2 linked regions of the Cellulosilyticum sp. I15G10I2 genome follow. The main gene of each other region encodes a partner of the protein of the gene in region 2 in a complex. Links are inferred from orthologs where the notes say so. Each region holds a gene or a part of one and is shown on either strand. Other genes may lie near its edges.

Region 1 (3,427 bases), on a different replicon or contig from region 2:
TATAAGCATACAAATTTTATAATTCACGCGTTTGAGGCTGTTCATAAACTAAAATGAATAGTGCGCTCATTTTAGTTTGAAAAATTGCCTAGATTTCTAGAAATCTGATAGTGAGTAGCTGAAGAATTCGGTGCTCACTGAGCAGTCCTAAAAAAAACCTTGACAAGAAGCGACGGGAATGATAGAATCGTTCAGTGTGTAATAGTATGCATAAAAATGAACCTAAAGGGGGATTTATGTTGTACCATTTGAAAGACACGAAAAAGATTGTGGGAACAAAACAGACTTTAAAATGGTTAGAACGAGAAAATGTTAAGCTTGTGTTTGTTGCCAAAGATGCCGATGACCGAGTTACAAGTCAAGTGGTAGAGCTTGCAAAAGCTAAAAATGTCGAAGTTAAGTATATTGATAGTATGCATGAACTGGGCAAAGAATGTAACGTTGAAGTGAAAACTGCAGTAGCAGCAATTATTGAGTAAGGAGGAGGTGCCAGAATGCCAACATTTAACCAATTAGTACGTAAAGGAAGAAAAGAAATCGAGAAAAAGTCAACTGCGCCAGCATTGCAAAAAGGATTTAACTCTTTGCATAAACGTGCAACAGATATCTCTGCGCCACAAAAAAGAGGTGTTTGTACAGCAGTTAAAACAGCTACACCAAAAAAACCAAACTCTGCTCTTCGTAAAATTGCAAGGGTACGTCTTACAAATGGGATTGAAGTTACAGCTTATATTCCAGGTGAAGGACACAACCTTCAAGAGCATAGCGTTGTATTAATCCGTGGTGGTAGGGTAAAAGACTTACCAGGTACACGTTACCACATTATCCGTGGTACATTAGATACAGCAGGTGTTGCGAAAAGACAACAAGCTCGTTCTAAATACGGTGCTAAAAAAGGCAAAAAAGGTGCAGCAGCAACTAAAGGTAAAAAATAATTAGGAATTAATTGGTGCCCAACTTACACAACTAAAGCTGATAAATCAGATTTTAAATAGATGAGTAACAAGGGCGCGCACGATCCTCAAATTTGAGGACGAGTACCGATGATATTTCACAGATATTAGTTAAGGAGGGAAGACCGTGCCACGTAAAGGACATGTAGCAAAAAGAGATGTATTAGCAGATCCTCTTTACAATAGTAAGTTAGTAACAAAACTTATTAACAACATTATGTTGGATGGTAAAAGAGGTAAAGCACAAAAGATAGTTTATGGTGCGTTTGACATCATTAAAGAAAAAACAGGCAGAGATGCTTTAGAAGTTTTCCAAGAGGCATTAGAGAATATCATGCCAGTATTAGAAGTAAAAGCACGTCGTGTTGGAGGTGCTACTTACCAAGTACCAATGGAGGTGCGTCCAGAAAGACGTCAAACATTAGGCCTTCGTTGGTTAACAACTCACACACGTAAGCGTGGAGAAAAAACAACAACACTTGCTCTTGCAGCAGAGCTTTTAGATGCACTTAACAGCACTGGTGGATCAGTTAAGAAAAAAGAAGATACACACAAAATGGCAGAAGCAAATAAAGCATTTGCTCACTACAGATGGTAGGCTATTAATCCAAAGGAGGAATTACCTTGGCAGGAAGAGAATATCCGCTAGAGCGCACCCGTAATATTGGTATTATGGCGCATATTGACGCGGGGAAAACAACTCTTACAGAGCGTATCTTGTTTTATACCGGTAAGACATACAAAATCGGAGAAGTTCATGAAGGCGGAGCCACTATGGACTGGATGGAACAAGAACAAGAACGTGGTATTACAATCACATCTGCAGCTACGACATGTTTTTGGAAAGACAATCGTGTTAATATCATAGATACACCTGGGCACGTAGACTTCACAGTAGAAGTTGAACGTTCACTCCGTGTACTAGATTCTGCTGTTGGCGTATTCTGTGCAAAAGGTGGGGTTGAACCTCAATCTGAAACAGTATGGCGTCAAGCTGATAAATATAAAGTACCACGTATGGCTTTTGTAAATAAAATGGATATCATGGGCGCTGACTTTTATAGAGCAGTAGACATGATGAGAACAAGACTTGGTGCTAATGCAATACCAATCGAGTTACCTATTGGTGCAGAAGACCAATTCGTAGGGGTTATTGACCTTATGAAAAACAGAGCCTTCATCTACAAAGATGATTTAGGCAAAGAAATAGAAGAAACTGATATTCCAGCAGATCTTTTAGATAAAGCTGAACAATACAGAAACGAAATGATTGAAGCAATCTGTGAATCAGATGAAGACCTTACAATGAAATATCTTGAAGGTGAAGAAGTAACAGAAGAGGAACTTAGAACAGCACTTAGAACTGCTGTAATCAATGTTCAAATCATTCCGGTACTTTGTGGTTCAGCTTACAAAAATAAAGGGGTACAAAAACTTTTAGATGCTGTTGTTGAATATATGCCAGCACCTACAGATATCCCTGCTATTAAAGGGATTGACCCTGAAACTGGTGAAGAAATGGAAAAACATTCATCAGATGAAGAGCCATTTGCAGCCCTTGCATTTAAGATTATGACTGACCCATTTGTTGGGAAACTTGCATTCTTCAGAGTTTATTCAGGTTCAATAGAATCAGGTTCATATGTACTCAACTCAACAAAAAACAAAAAAGAACGTATTGGACGTATCTTACAGATGCATGCAAATACAAGACAAGAAATTGCTAAAGTTTATTCAGGAGATATAGCTGCTGCTGTTGGTCTTAAAGGTACAACAACAGGAGATACATTGTGTGATGAAGGTCACCCTGTAATCTTAGAATCTATGGAATTCCCAGAGCCAGTTATTGAAGTAGCTATTGAGCCAAAAACAAAAGCTGGTCAAGAAAAAATGGGTATTGCACTTGCAAAACTTGCAGAAGAAGACCCAACTTTCAGAACGTTTACAAATACTGAAACTGGGCAGACAATCATCGCAGGTATGGGAGAACTTCACTTAGAGATTATCGTAGATCGTCTTTTACGTGAGTTTAAAGTAGAAGCAAATGTAGGAGCACCACAAGTTGCTTACAAAGAAACAATGGCTAGAGATGTGGAAGTTGATTCTAAGTATGTAAAACAATCAGGTGGTAGCGGACAATATGGACACTGTAAAGTTAGATTCTCTAGACTTGATCCTAACTCTGAACATACTTATGAATTCGTAAGTACAGTAGTGGGTGGTTCAATTCCAAAAGAATATATCCCTGCAGTAGACAAAGGAATCCAAGAAGCAATGGCAGCAGGTCCACTTGCAGGATACAAAGTATTAGGTATTAAAGCAGAGTGTTACGATGGTTCATACCATGATGTTGACTCATCAGAAATGGCCTTCAAGATCGCAGGTTCTATGGCATTTAAAGATGCAATGAAAAAAGCAGGCGGAACACTTCTTGAACCTATTATGAAAGTTATTGCAACTGCACCAGAAGAGTA
Region 2 (3,492 bases):
ATGAAGAACTTGAAGCATTATCTGTAGTAGATGTATTAAGAAGAGGCGAGGTGGAAGTTATCATGGTAGGGGTAACGGGGACACAGGTAAAAAGTGCCCGTAATATTAGTATTCAAATGGATTGTGTTATAGATGAATTGAATCATGATGCTATTGATATGATTGTACTGCCTGGGGGTGTGCCTGGGATTTACAACCTAGAGAAGAATGAATTGGTACTAGAAAACATTAAATCATTTAAATCACAAGGTAAATGGCTGGCCGCTATTTGTGCAGCGCCGAGTATACTTGGCAAATGCGAGCTGCTTATAGGTGAGAAAGCAACTTGCTATCCAGGAAATGAGAAGTATTTAAAACAATGTGAATATATAAATGAAGGAACTGTTGTCAGTCATAAGATTATAACCAGCAAGGGAGTGGGAACAGCTTTAGAATTCGCATTTACCATATTAAAGGTCCTAAAAGGCAAAGGTGTTGCAGATACAGTTAAAGAGGCGATGCTTGTAAGAACTATATAATTAAGGCTGCTTAATACGAAGCAGTAAAGGAACACAATGCCTAAAAGGTTTATTGTGTTCCTTTACTGCTTGCAAAACAAACGCGTATAAGTAAAAATATGTAGTAATACTTTACATGGTAAAGATAGTCGTATATATTCTTTCAAATACTAGGGATAATTCATTATCATTTATGTACTGAACATTTAATTCATCAAATGCACTTTTTACTTTATGTATATTGAGTTGGTAGATATGAGAAATCATTTGTGGATCATAAACCTTTTCGGCACCATACTGCCATTGGCGTTTAATCAGTTTGCAAATATAGCTTGGCAAACTAAATAATAAACTAAAAAAGCTTATTTTATCAATAGTTGAAATTTCTAAGCTGCTCATGGCATCTAAGAGATCGTCTGTTTCTACAGATAATAACTTAGCAACATCACTTGCCGCATAAGGTATGGTATTCGATTTTAAAAAAATATCTATTTCCTCAAGTTTGGGACGTATATTTTGGCTATATATTTTGTCGAAACTTACAAGGGATATACACTCGCTAGAAAATTTATCCATAGCAATAAATCCTTCCTGTATTAAAATAACATGTTACAAAACTATTACATACATTTATTATAAAACAAACCCTATAGTGAATACTATATGTAATACTTGGAATATAATAAGATGTAAATAAATACTATATTTGTCTATAGAAATAGTATACAATTAAATATGGATTTTATAAATGACATATGATATAATAATTGAATGTTAGTTTAAAATGCTATATTTATGCGTTGGCATTACTTAAAATGGACTAAAAACCTTAAGGAGGATAAAATAATGAATACACAAATGGAAAAGATGGAAAGAAGTCAGGTAAAACTTACAGTAGAAGTAAGTGGAGAACAAATATCTAAAGCGATAGATAAAGCTTATCAAGCGATGAAAAAAGACTTTAATGTACCAGGTTTTAGAAAAGGGAAAGTGCCTCGCCCAATGGTGGAAAAAATGTACGGGATAGAAGTGTTCTTTAATAAGGCAGCAGATATTGTTATAGATGAAACATTATGGGATGCTATTGAAGAAAACAAAGTTGAAATTGCAGCGCGTATCAGACCTAATGAGCTGGAAGTTGTCGAAATGACAAAAGAAGCTATGAAATATACAGCGATTATTACAATTAAGCCAGAAGTAGTTTTAGGTGACTATAAAGGATTACAGGTTGAGGTAGAGCAATTAGCAGTAGCAGATGAAGAAATTGATAAGCAAATTACTGCAGAGGCAGAAAAAAATGCACGTGAAATTACAGTTTCAGACAGAGCGGTAGAAGATGGTGATAAAGTTATTATTGATTTTGAAGGCTTTGTAGACGGTGTACCATTTGAAGGTGGAAAAGCCGAAGATTATACGCTTGTTATTGGTTCAAAATCATTTATTGATACCTTCGAAGAACAATTAATCGGAAAATCAATTGGAGAAGAAGCAGACATCAATGTAACTTTCCCAGAAGAGTATCACTCAAAAGAATTAGCTGGAAAAGCTGCAATGTTTAAAGTAACTATTAAAAGCATTACTGTAAAAGAATTACCAGAAATTAATGATGACTTTGCGTCAGATATTTCAGAATTTGATACTTTAGCTGAATACAAAGAAGACATTAAGGCAAAACTGTTAAAGCAAAAAGAAGCAAATAAAGCTTCACAAACTGAACAAAAAGCTATAGAAGCAGCAGTGAAAAATGCAACGATAGAAGTTCCAGAAGCTATGATTGAAGAACAAGTAGATAGAAATATTAAATCATTTGCACAGCGTATGCAATCACAAGGACTGCAAATCGAGCAATACTTACAGTTTACAGGTCAGACAATGGATAGCTTTAGAGAAAATTTCAAAAAAGATGCCGAAAATCAAATAAGTACACGTTTATTATTAGAAAAAGTTGCTGAGACAGAAAATATTACAGTATCTGATGAAGAGCTAGATGAAGAGTTAAAGGCTATTGCAGCGCAATACCAGATGACTTATGAAGAACTTAAAAAATCATTTGCTGAATACGAGAAAGAAACTTTATCAGCTGATGTTAAAGTTCAGAAAGCAGCTAAACTTATAACTGATTCGGCTCAAGTAGTAGAAATTTAAGTATAAGAAGATGTGAGGAGGCGACTAAAATGAGTTTAGTTCCAGTTGTTGTTGAACAAACCAATAGGGGAGAAAGATCATATGATATTTATTCCCGTTTATTAAAAGATCGTATTATTATATTAGGAGATGAGGTTAATCATATTACAGCTAACCTTATCGTTGCACAGCTTTTGTTTTTGGCGGCTGAAGATCCTGATAAAGATATTATGCTCTATATTAATAGTCCAGGTGGATCTATCACAGATGGTATGGCGATATATGATACAATGCATCATATTAAGCCAGCTGTTTCAACGATTTGTATGGGTATGGCGGCAAGTATGGGTGCCTTTTTGCTTGCAGGAGGAGCAAAAGGTAAGCGTTTTGCGCTTCCAAATGCAGAAATTATGATCCATCAGCCTTTAGGTGGTGCTAAAGGTCAAGCCACAGATATTCAAATCCAAGCAGAACATATTCTTAGAATCAAAGATAGAATGAATCGCATGCTTGCGGAAAATACGGGGAAACCTCTAGAAAAAATAAAACAAGATGTGGAAAGAGATTACTTTATGACGGCATTAGAAGCTAAGGAATATGGCATAATAGATAAAGTCATAGAACCACAATAATAAAAGAGAGGTGTGCAATGCCTACAAAATTTGATGATACAAAACAACTACGCTGCTCTTTTTGCGGCAAAACACAAGAACAAGTCAAGCGTCTTATTGCAGGGCCTAATGTGTATATTTGTGATGAGTGTATAGAATTGTGTTCAGAAATTATTGAAGAAGAATTAGAAGGGGCTTATGAAGAAGACGAAGCTGTAGACATGCCAAAGCCTAAGGAAATTAAAGCACACTTAGATGAG

What was found. Proteins that work in one complex are often made in the same cells at the same time.
Region 1: the proteins of tig (region 2) and rpsG are in contact, whole or in part, in a crystal structure (PDB 3GTY), measured with the Thermotoga maritima proteins. The link is inferred for Cellulosilyticum sp. I15G10I2 from one-to-one orthologs. Residues at the interface, in WP_004081061.1 of Thermotoga maritima: Glu122, Val124, Val129, Leu130, Tyr133, Glu188, Gly259, Ile262, Tyr263, Glu266, Ser270, Glu273, Gln274, Glu277, Arg308, Gln311, Ile312, Ser315, Tyr316, Glu325, Arg329, Arg336, Leu363, Phe366, Trp367, Arg373, Leu377, Arg381, Leu384, Glu387; in WP_004081843.1 of Thermotoga maritima: Lys34, Lys52, Lys55, Glu59, Arg62, Gln63, Glu66, Asn67, Lys69, Val71, Arg95, Ala109, Lys110, Lys111, Gly112, Arg113, Pro114, Glu117, Glu121, Ile124, Ala125, Tyr127, Asn128, Asn129, Thr130, Gly131, Lys135, Asp139, Arg142, Met143.

Annotation. Positions count from the first base shown.
Region 1 is NZ_FMMP01000009.1:58,053-61,479, reverse strand. What follows is about bases 1-2,815. They hold rpsG (30S ribosomal protein S7), read left to right. Parts: upstream 1-1,080; coding sequence 1,081-1,551; downstream 1,552-2,815. Other genes in these bases: fusA (elongation factor G), read left to right, coding at 1,578-2,815; rpsL (30S ribosomal protein S12), read left to right, coding at 495-935; BN3326_RS08940 (ribosomal L7Ae/L30e/S12e/Gadd45 family protein), read left to right, coding at 237-479. Outside these bases: more of fusA, read left to right, coding at 2,816-3,427.
Region 2 is NZ_FMMP01000028.1:273,533-277,024, reverse strand. What follows is about bases 613-3,492. They hold tig (trigger factor), read left to right. Parts: upstream 613-1,343; coding sequence 1,344-2,642; downstream 2,643-3,492. Other genes in these bases: clpX (ATP-dependent Clp protease ATP-binding subunit ClpX), read left to right, coding at 3,271-3,492; clpP (ATP-dependent Clp endopeptidase proteolytic subunit ClpP), read left to right, coding at 2,672-3,253; BN3326_RS20270 (hypothetical protein), read right to left, coding at 630-1,073. Outside these bases: BN3326_RS20275 (DJ-1 family glyoxalase III), read left to right, coding at 1-518. UniProt on the Bacillus subtilis protein: Involved in protein export. Acts as a chaperone by maintaining the newly synthesized protein in an open conformation. Functions as a peptidyl-prolyl cis-trans isomerase.